DNA from 3 places in the Streptomyces sp. NPDC017991 genome. Region 2 is predicted to be linked to each of the others. Evidence: riboswitches for the same ligand, from Rfam matches in the RefSeq annotation. Region 2 holds a riboswitch; each other region holds the start of a gene.
The links. A riboswitch is a leader RNA that binds a small molecule or an ion and turns the genes downstream of it on or off. The one in region 2 is predicted to bind thiamine pyrophosphate.

Region 1: it holds a riboswitch for thiamine pyrophosphate, as region 2 does, so the genes downstream of both, ACH4DZ_RS37945 (thiamine ABC transporter substrate binding subunit) here and thiO (glycine oxidase ThiO) in region 2, are expected to answer to the same signal.
Region 3: it holds a riboswitch for thiamine pyrophosphate, as region 2 does, so the genes downstream of both, thiC (phosphomethylpyrimidine synthase ThiC) here and thiO (glycine oxidase ThiO) in region 2, are expected to answer to the same signal.

What each region holds. Positions count from the first base shown of each region.
Region 1 covers NZ_JBIRGP010000016.1:228,523-231,794, reverse strand. The annotation lists gene ACH4DZ_RS37950 (ABC transporter permease) at 1-819, opposite strand, end outside; gene ACH4DZ_RS37945 (thiamine ABC transporter substrate binding subunit) at 795-1,892, opposite strand; TPP riboswitch at 1,971-2,076, opposite strand; gene rlmN (23S rRNA (adenine(2503)-C(2))-methyltransferase RlmN) at 2,103-3,209, opposite strand.
Region 2 covers NZ_JBIRGP010000005.1:229,527-232,798, reverse strand. The annotation lists gene thiS (sulfur carrier protein ThiS) at 1-89, opposite strand, end outside; gene thiO (glycine oxidase ThiO) at 86-1,306, opposite strand; TPP riboswitch at 1,304-1,417, opposite strand; gene ACH4DZ_RS17315 (hypothetical protein) at 1,470-1,814, shown strand; gene ACH4DZ_RS17310 (NAD(P)/FAD-dependent oxidoreductase) at 1,894-3,123, shown strand.
Region 3 covers NZ_JBIRGP010000004.1:202,593-205,864, reverse strand. The annotation lists gene ACH4DZ_RS13625 (YibE/F family protein) at 1-1,010, opposite strand, end outside; TPP riboswitch at 1,082-1,238, shown strand; gene thiC (phosphomethylpyrimidine synthase ThiC) at 1,231-3,135, shown strand.

The sequences.
Region 1 (3,272 bases), on a different contig from region 2:
GTGGACGGCGAGGATCGCGCCCACCGCGACGAACTGGACGAGCGTCAGCACGGCGGCCGTCGAGAGGTCGAAGATCTCCGAGGTCTGCCGGTAGATCTCGACTTCGAGCGTCGAGAAGGTGGGGCCGCCGAGGATCTGCACGACGCCGAAGGAGGTGAAGGTGAAGAGGAACACCATGAGCGCGGCGGCGGCCACGGCCGGGCCGAGCGCAGGGAGCGTCACCCCGCGCCAGGCCGCGAACCGGGAGGCGCCGAGCATCCGCGCGGCCTCCTCCTGCCGCGGGTCGAGCTGCGACCAGAGACCGCCGACCGTGCGGACGACGACCGCGTAGTTGAAGAAGACGTGCGCGAGCAGGATGGCCCACACGGTGGTGTCCAGGCGTACGCCCCACAGCTCGTCGAGCAGCCCGCCCCGCCCGAGCAGCGCCAGGAAGGCCGTGCCCACGACGACCGTCGGCAGCACGAACGGCACGGTGACGACGGCCCGCAGAATCTGCTTGCCCCTGAACTCGAAGCGCGCGAAGACGTACGCGCCGGGGAGCGCGATCAGCAGGGTGAGCGCGGTCGAGGCCAGCGCCTGCCAGGTCGTGAACCACAGGACGTGCCGGATGTCGGACTGTCCGAGCACGTCCCAGATCCGCCCGAACCGCCAGACGCCGTCGACCTTCAGCCCACGAACGGTGATCGCGGCGACCGGATAGGCGAAGAAGACCCCGAAGAACGCGACGGGCACGATCATGAGCCCGAGCCGCGCCGCGCTCCCCCGGCGCGGAGACCGGGGGCGCGCGCTGGGCTCTACTTCAGTACGAGCGAGGTCCATGACTTGACCCACTCGTCACGGTTGTCGGCGATCCTGGCGGGGGCCAGGGTCTCGGGGTTCGCGGCGGCCGGCCCGTACCGGGTGAACGCGTCGGGCACCTCAGCGCCCTCGACCACCGGGTACACGAACATGTTGAGCGGCATGTCCTCCTGGAACTGCTTGCCGACCAGGAAGTCGATGAGCGCCTTGCCGCCCTCGGTGTTCCCGGCGTTGCTCAGCAGGCCCGCGTACTCGACCTGGCGGAAGCAGGTGCCGTCCGCGACACCGGTCGGCGCAGTCTTCGGCTTGGGGTCGGCGTAGATGACCTCGGCGGGCGGCGAGGAGGCGTACGAGACGACGAGCGGGCGGTCGCCCTTGGCCTTCCTGCCGCCGGCGGACCCGGAGAACTCCTCGTTGTAGGCCTGCTCCCAGCCGTCGACGACCTTCACGCCGTTGGCCTTGAGCTTCTTCCAGTAGCCCTCCCAGCCCTTGTCGCCGTACTTCGCGGCGGTGCCGAGCAGGAAGCCGAGGCCGGGCGAGGAGGTCGAGGCGTTCTCGGTGACGAGCAGATCCTTGTACGCGGGCTTGATCAGGTCGTCGAAGGACGTGGGCACGGCCAGCTTGTGCGCGCTGAAGTAGGCCTTGTCGTAGTTGACGCAGATGTCACCGGAGTCGATGGGCGTGACCCGGTGCTTGTCCTGGTCGACCCGGTACTCGGACCGGATGCCGTCGGCGCCCTTGGCCTCGTACGACTGGAAGAGCCCGTTGTCGAGGGCGCGGGAGAGCAGGGTGTTGTCGACGCCGAAGAGGACGTCTCCCTGCGGGTTGTCCTTGGTGAGGATCGCCTTGTTGACGGCCTGCCCGGCGTCGCCGTCCTTGAGGACCCTGACCTTGTACCCGGACTCCTTCTCGAACGCCTTCAGTACGTCCTTGGTGTAGGCGAAAGAGTCATGGCTGACGAGGGTGACGGTCTTGGACCCGGAGCCCCCACCGCTCCCGGAGTCGGACGAGCCGCACGCGCCGAGCGCGGCGAGGCCGAGCCCGGTGGCCGCGACCACGGCGGTGACCCTGAAGATGCTGCTCTTGTCGCTCACTGGATTCCTCCTGGGTTGACCAGGAAGAGACGCGGCCCTGCCCGGGACCTCGGTCGGATCCCGGGCAGGGCGCAACAGCTTGAGTAGTGACCGAACTTCCTACCCAGAATGACCTGGGCGAGGTTCAGAGGGTCTGCGGGCTGTCCCGCACTCTCAGCGCTGTGGCGCTCCCCTGTCGGAATATGAAGATGTACGTACGTATGCGCCAGACTACCGCTCGGTGGCCGCGAGCTGTCCGCACGCCCCGTCGATCTCCTGGCCACGGGTGTCCCGGACGGTGACGGGCACACCATGGGCGGCGATCGCCTCGACGAACGCCTTCTCGTCCTCGGGCCGCGAGGCGGTCCACTTGGAACCGGGCGTCGGGTTCAGCGGGATCAGGTTCACATGCACCGGCTTGCCCTTGAGCATCCGCCCGAGCCGGTCACCGCGCCACGCCTGGTCGTTGATGTCCCGGATGAGCGCGTACTCGATGGAGAGCCGGCGCCCCGACCTGGCCGCGTACTCCCAGCCCGCGTCCAGCACCTCCCGTACCTTCCACCGCGTGTTGACCGGTACGAGGGTGTCGCGCAGCTCGTCGTCCGGTGCGTGCAGGGAGATGGCGAGACGGCACTTGAAGCCCTCGTCGGCGAACCGGTTGATGGCGGGGACGAGACCGACGGTCGAGACGGTGATCCCACGCTGCGAGAGCCCGAGCCCGTCCGGCTCCGGGTCGGTGAGGGCCCGGATGGACTGGACGACCCGCTTGTAGTTGGCGAGCGGCTCGCCCATGCCCATGAAGACGATGTTGCTGAGCCGCGCCGGGCCGCCGGGGATCTCCCCGTCGCGCAGCGCCCGCATGCCGTCGACGATCTGGTGCACGATCTCGCCGGTCGACAGGTTCCGGTCGAGACCGGCCTGTCCCGTCGCGCAGAACGGGCAGTTCATCCCGCAGCCGGCCTGTGAGCTGATGCACATGGTGACCCGGTCCGGGTAGCGCATCAGCACGGACTCGACGAGCGTGCCGTCGAAGAGCCGCCAGAGGGTCTTGCGGGTGGTGTCGTCGTCGGTGGACAGATGCCGCACGACCGTCATCAGCTCGGGCAGCAGGGCTTCCTGCAGCTTGGCGCGCGAACCGGCAGGGATGTCGGTCCACTGCTCGGGGTCGTGCGCGAACCGCGCGAAGTAGTGCTGCGAGAGCTGTTTGGCACGAAACGGCTTCTCACCGACCGCGGCAACAGCTTCTTTACGCTCGGCGGGCGTGAGATCGGCAAGGTGCCGCGGCGGCTTCTTGGCTCCGCGGGGGGCGACGAATGTGAGTTCTCCGGGCTTAGGCATGGCTGTACCAGTGTCGCAGATCGTTTCGTGTGACCTGAGCCGCCGGATCCCGGCGGTGTGCGG
Region 2 (3,272 bases):
GCCGCGCAGAGAGCCGTCACGAGGGCGTCGAGAGCGGTGTCGGCGGCGAGTTCCCGCCGCTCCCCGTTGACGAGGACGGTCACGCTCATGCGGGCTGCTCCGTGAGTGCGACGGCGTCGAACCGCCCGGGGGTGAACGGACGGGCCTCTTCGGTGAGTTCCCCCGTGGTCAGGGCGTGCGCCAGGGCGTCGCCGGTGACCGGGGTGAGCAGCACGCCGTTGCGGTGGTGGCCGGTTGCCAGGAGCAGCCCCGGGAGATCGGTCGGGCCGAGCAGGGGCGCGTTGTCGGGGGAGGCCGGGCGCAGTCCGGCGCGCGTCTCGGTGAGCGGCAGTTCGGTGATGCCGGGAACGAGTTCGTGGGCGTCCCGCAGCAGCTCGTACACACCGCCCGCGGTCACCGTGGTGTCCCAGCCCAGCTCCTCGCTGGTCGCGCCGACGACCAGCTCGCCGTTCTCGCGCGGCACCAGGTAGACGTGGCTGCCGCGGACCACGGCACGCACGGTCCGGCTCAGGAAGGGCGCGTTCAGGGGCGCGTTCGGGCTCCGGAGGGCCGGGGTCCGCTCCGGCATGGCCAGCCGCAGCACCTGCCCCTTCACGGGACGCACCGGCGGCAGCACGTCCTTGGGCACACCCGCGAGACGTCCGCTGAGGCTGCCCGCGGCGAGGACCACCTGCCCCGCGGACAGTTCGGTGCCGTCCGCCGTGACGACTCCGGTGGCCCGGTCCCGTACGACGGTCAGGCGCTCGGCCCACGTCCGGTGGAAGACCACCCCGGTCCGCTCGCAGGCCGTGACCAGAGCCGCGGTGAGTCGCCGCGGGTCGATCTGGTGGTCGCCGTCCACCCGTAGTCCGCCGCGCACCCCGGGCGCGAGCATCGGCTCCAGGCGGCGGCACTCGCGGCCGCTCAGCCACTCCGACTCCAGGCCCGACCGGCGCTGCAGGGCGTGCAGTTCCCGCAGATGGGCGCGGTCGTCGGCGTCGAGCGCGACGCTCAGCGTGCCGCACCTGCGGTAGCCGAGGTCCTGGCCGGTCGCCCCGGTCAGCTCCGCGACGAAGTCCGGATAGCGCCGCGCCGAGGCCAGGTTCAGGCCGAGGAGGGTCTCCTCGCCGTAGTGCAGCTCGGTGACGGCGGCCAGCATCCCGGCCGCGACCTGCGCGGCGCCGCCGCCGGGTTCGGGATCCACCAGCGCGGTCGTCAGCCCGCGCTGCGCGGCCCGCCAGGCGGTGACCAGCCCGATGATCCCGCCCCCGACGACCAGGACATCGGTGGTCGGGATGCTCAGGGGTGCTTGCGGTGTACGCGACATGGGCGTCCAGCCCCTCCCTTCGCCGGCATGACCCGGATCAGGTTCGTACGGTCGGAGGCCGTCCCAGCCTCCCTCTCAGCCCGGTACGCCCGGGCTCCCGCGAGTGCTTTACGTTGGCCACCCTAGCTCTTCGCCCCGCACCGCAGTAAGGGAGCCTCACGGCATGGCCCGCTCGCTCGACGGACTCGTCCTCGCCCCCGTGGCCGACCAGGCACCGGGTCAGGTGGGGACGCGCACCCGGTTCTCGTACCACGAGAAGGACGGTGAGATCTGGGCCGGGTACGCGGGCGGCGACGTCGTACGCGGCCACCTCGTGGGGACCCGCGAGGGCGACCGGCTCGACTTTCGCTACGTCCAGCTGAAGACGGACGGAACCACCTCGTCGGGGCACTGTGTGTCCCAGGTCGCCGAGACCCCCGACGGCCGGGTGCGGCTGGCGGAGACCTGGGAGTGGGAGTCCCAGGAGGGCGGCGGGACGAGTGTGGTCGAAGAGGTCACCCGGAGCTGACGCCGTGCCCGGAGGTTGTGCAACAGCTCACCGACCGTGCCCCTGACCGACGATTTCACCGACTGTCTATGGTGACCGGGTGAGCGAGCTGACACAGGAAACGGGCCCGGCGGCGCGCGTACGCGTCGTGATCGTCGGTGCGGGCATGGCAGGCGTGCAGACCGCCGTCGCCCTGCGGGAACAGGGCTTCCCCGGCAGCGTGACCCTGATCGGCGCGGAACCCCACCAGCCGTACGACCGCCCGCCGCTGTCCAAGGCCGTACTGCTCGGCAAGGCCGAGGGATCCGCCTTCGACGTCGACTTCGAGACCCTCGACGTGGAACTGCGGCTGGGCCTGGAGGTCACCGGCGTCCGCCCGGCCACCCGCGAACTCGACACGGCCGGGGGACGCGTCCCGTACGACGTCCTGGTCGTCGCCACGGGAGCGGAACCCGTCCGGCTGCCGGGCGCCGAGGGCGTACCCGGTGTCCATCTGCTGCGCACCCTCGACGACGCCGAGCGGCTGCGCCCCGTCCTCGCCCGGCAGCACGACATCGTGGTGGTGGGCGCGGGGTGGATCGGCGCGGAGTTCGCCACGGCGGCGCGTGAGGCGGGGTGCTCGGTGACCGTCGTCGAGGCCGCCGACCGGCCGCTGGTGGGCGTGCTGCCGGCCGAGGTGGCCGCGCCCATGGCCGCCTGGTACGCGGACAGCGGGGCGTCGCTGCGCACCCACGCGCGCGTGGAGCGCGTGGAGCCCGGCGCGGTGGTGCTGGACGACGGCTCACGGCTGCCCGCCGGGGCCGTGGTGGTCGGTATCGGGGCGCGGCCGGCCACGTCCTGGCTGGCCGGTTCGGGGATCGAACTGGGCGCCCACCGGGAGGTCGTCGCGGACGACCATCTCCGCACCTCCCTTCCGGACGTGTACGCGGTCGGCGACTGCGCCTCGTTCCCGTCGGGCCGCTACGGGGAACGCCTGCTGGTCCACCATTGGGACAACGCCCTCCAGGGGCCGCGCACGGTCGCGGCGAACATCGTGGGGGAGACGCCCGCGCCGTACGACCCGGTGCCGTACTTCTGGTCGGAGCAGTTCGGCCGCTTCGTCCAGTACGCCGGGCACCACGGGGCCGCCGACACCCTGCTCCGGCGGGGGGATCCGGCGGGGCCCTCCTGGTCGGTGTGCTGGCTCCGGGAGGGCCGCCTGGTCGCGGTGCTGGCGGTGGGGCGGCCCCGGGACCTGGCGCAGGGCCGCCGGCTGATCGAGTCGGGCACCCGAATGGACCCAGCCCTCCTGACGGACCCGTCCCGCCCCTTGAAGGGAGCCGCGGTCTAGCGCGTCGCGCGTCCGCGGGGAGGCGGTCGGCTGCTTGTGGGCCCGGTGGGGCCGGTCGCGCGGTTCCCCGCGCCCCTGACAGGGCGCCCCGTCGTACGTTCTCCAGCGAGTCCGACCCCGGGCGGAGCGAGGCGCCCGGGTACCGGCTG
Region 3 (3,272 bases), on a different contig from region 2:
CCGATGATGACACCCGCGAGCAGCAGACCGCTCATGTCGATGGACGGGTAGAGACCGTGGATCAGGCCGGTGTTGTCGTCGGTGTTGCCGGTCAGCGCGGCCCAGTCGATGAACAGAGAGCCGAGCAGCCCGATCAGCACCAGGGACAGCAGCGTGCCCAGTACGGCGACCGACGTCCGGGCCGAGAGACCGTGACACATGTAGAGCGCGATCAGCATGATGGCGCTGGCCCCGACCACCGCCACGACCAGCGGATTCGACCCCTGCAAAATCGCGGGCAGGATGAAGAACGTCAGGATCAGGAAGCTGACGGCCAGCGCGATCAGCGCCATGACACCCCGCATCCGGCCCACCACGACCACGGCGAGGGCGAAGATGCCGGCGAGCAGCGCCATGGGGAGCTTGCGGTTCACATCGGTGACCGAGTACTGGAGTTCCTTGGGGGCGTCGGGCGCGTACGCCACGATCACCTCCTGGCCCTGCTCCAACTGGCGCGAGGAGTCCGGCTGGACGATCTCCGTGAAGGTACGGCCCTTGTCCTTGCCGGAGTCGACCCGGATCGTCGCCTTCTTGCAGGTGCCCGAGTCCTGCTGCTGAGCCGATGAGCCCTCGGCCGTCGAGGTGTCGCCGGTCGGAGTCTCGCCCGAGGCGTTCACGGACTTGCAGTCGACCTTGTCGATCTTGGTCACGGTGGCCTGCTGGGTCTGCCGGTCGAAGCCGACACCCGTGCGCTCATGTCCGGGTGCGCCGCCCGGCCAGAGCACCGCGAGACCCACAACGACCGCCACGGCGAAAGGAATCAGCACCGCCGCGATGATCTTGCGCAGATGCATGGAGACTGGGGCCGCGGGGCCATGACTGTGTGAGTGACCGTGCCCGCCGCCCGCAGGTCCGTCGCCGCCACCGCCGGGGCCGTGGGGTCCATGTCCGCCGCCGTGACCGTGGCCGTCGTGGCCGTGTCCGTGGGGCGGTTCGGACGGCGGAAGTGGGGGCTGCTGCGTCGTGGTCACCGACCGATCATCGCAAGAACGAGAGGGGCCCACTGTTCACCGCGCCCATTGTGACGCTAGCGTGGAAGCACCTTTGCACACGCGGGAGCTCGGAGCACCGGGCTGAGAGGGCGCTGACCTCCGTATCCGCGATGTTTCACGTGGAACATCGCCGGACGGGAAACGCTGCGTCGACCGCCGAACCTGTTACCGGGTAATGCCGGCGTAGGGAGTAGGTCTCATGACCAACAAGGACGTACGCACGCCTGCCTCCAGTCAGACGGGCGGGGCGCTCGCCCCGGTCGACGGCACCGAGGTGTCCGCAGCGGTCGAGGACGGCGGGGCAACTGCTTCACCCGAGAGCGGCGAAGCCGGGAAGTCCGAAGCCGGCAAGTCCGAAACCGGGAAGTCGATCGGCTGGCACAAGGCGTATGTCGCGGGCTCGCGCCCCGATCTGCGGGTGCCGGTCCGTCAGGTGCACCTCACCAACGGTGAGTCGATCACCCTGTACGACACCTCCGGCCCGTACACCGATCCGGTCGTCGACACCGATGTACGCAGGGGTCTGGCGCCTCTGCGCGACAACTGGATCATCACCCGTGGCGACACCGAGGAGTACGCGGGCCGTCCCGTGAGCCCCGAGGACGACGGGATCAAGCACACCTCGCCGCGCGGCGGCCTGCGCAACCTGGACGCGGTCTTCCCGGGGCGCCCGCGGCTGCCCCGCCGGAGCCGTGACGGGCAGGCGGTGACACAACTCGCCTACGCGCGGCGGGGCGAGGTGACGCCGGAGATGGAGTACGTGGCCATCCGGGAGAACGTCGACCCCGAGGTCGTCCGTACGGAGATCGCGGCGGGCCGGGCCGTGCTGCCGGCCAACGCCAACCATCCCGAGATCGAGCCGATGATCATCGGCAAGCGGTTCCTGGTGAAGGTCAACGCCAACATCGGCAACTCCGCGGTCACCTCCTCCATCGAGGAGGAGGTCGACAAGATGACCTGGGCGACGCGCTGGGGCGCCGACACGGTGATGGACCTGTCGACCGGCCGCAACATCCACACCACCCGCGAGTGGGTGCTGCGCAACTCCCCGGTCCCCATCGGCACGGTCCCCCTCTACCAGGCGCTGGAGAAGGTCGACGGACGGGCCGAGGAACTCACCTGGGAGATCTACAAGGACACGGTCATCGAGCAGGCCGAGCAGGGCGTGGACTACATGACCGTCCACGCGGGTGTGCGTCTGCCGTACGTCCCGCTGACCGCGAACCGCAAGACCGGCATCGTCTCGCGCGGCGGTTCCATCATGGCGGCGTGGTGCCTGGCGCACCACAAGGAGTCGTTCCTGTACGAGCGCTTCGAGGACCTCTGCGAGATTCTCGCCGCGTACGACGTCACGTACTCGCTCGGCGACGGCCTGCGGCCCGGGTCGATCGCGGACGCCAACGACGCCGCGCAGTTCGCGGAGTTGCGGACCCTGGGGGAGCTCAACAAGGTCGCGAAGCGTTTCAACGTACAGACCATGATCGAGGGCCCGGGGCATGTCCCGATGCACAAGATCAAGGAGAACATCGACCTTCAGCAGGAGATCTGCGAGGAGGCCCCGTTCTATACGCTCGGCCCGCTGACGACCGACGTCGCGCCGGCGTACGACCACATCACCTCCGGCATCGGGGCTGCGATGATCGCCTGGTGGGGCACGGCGATGCTCTGCTACGTCACGCCCAAGGAACATCTGGGCCTGCCCAACCGTGACGACGTCAAGACGGGTGTCATCACCTACAAGATCGCGGCCCACGCGGCGGACCTCGCCAAGGGGCATCCGGGCGCACAGGAGTGGGACGACGCGTTGTCGGACGCCCGCTTCGAGTTCCGCTGGGAGGACCAGTTCAATCTGGCCCTGGATCCGGACACCGCCCGGGAGTTCCACGACGAGACCCTGCCGGCCGAACCGGCCAAGACGGCACACTTCTGCTCCATGTGCGGGCCGAAGTTCTGCTCGATGAAGATCAGCCACAGCATTAACGAGCAGTTCGGCGGTACGGCGGCCGCAGGGGCCTCGCCCGAAGAGGTCGCCGACGGGATGCTCCAGAAATCCAAGGAGTTCGCCGCCGCGGGCAACCGGGTCTATCTGCCCATGGCCGACTGAACCGCGCGGCCCATCGGTTCCGCATACCTTTGGTCGACTGATCAGTCGTGTGCCGTGACGCCGTGGCCTTGGACGATCATTTCCAGGGCCTCGGCGTTCCGGGCCGTAGGAACAGTCTCGGCTCCTTTTCGGCCAGT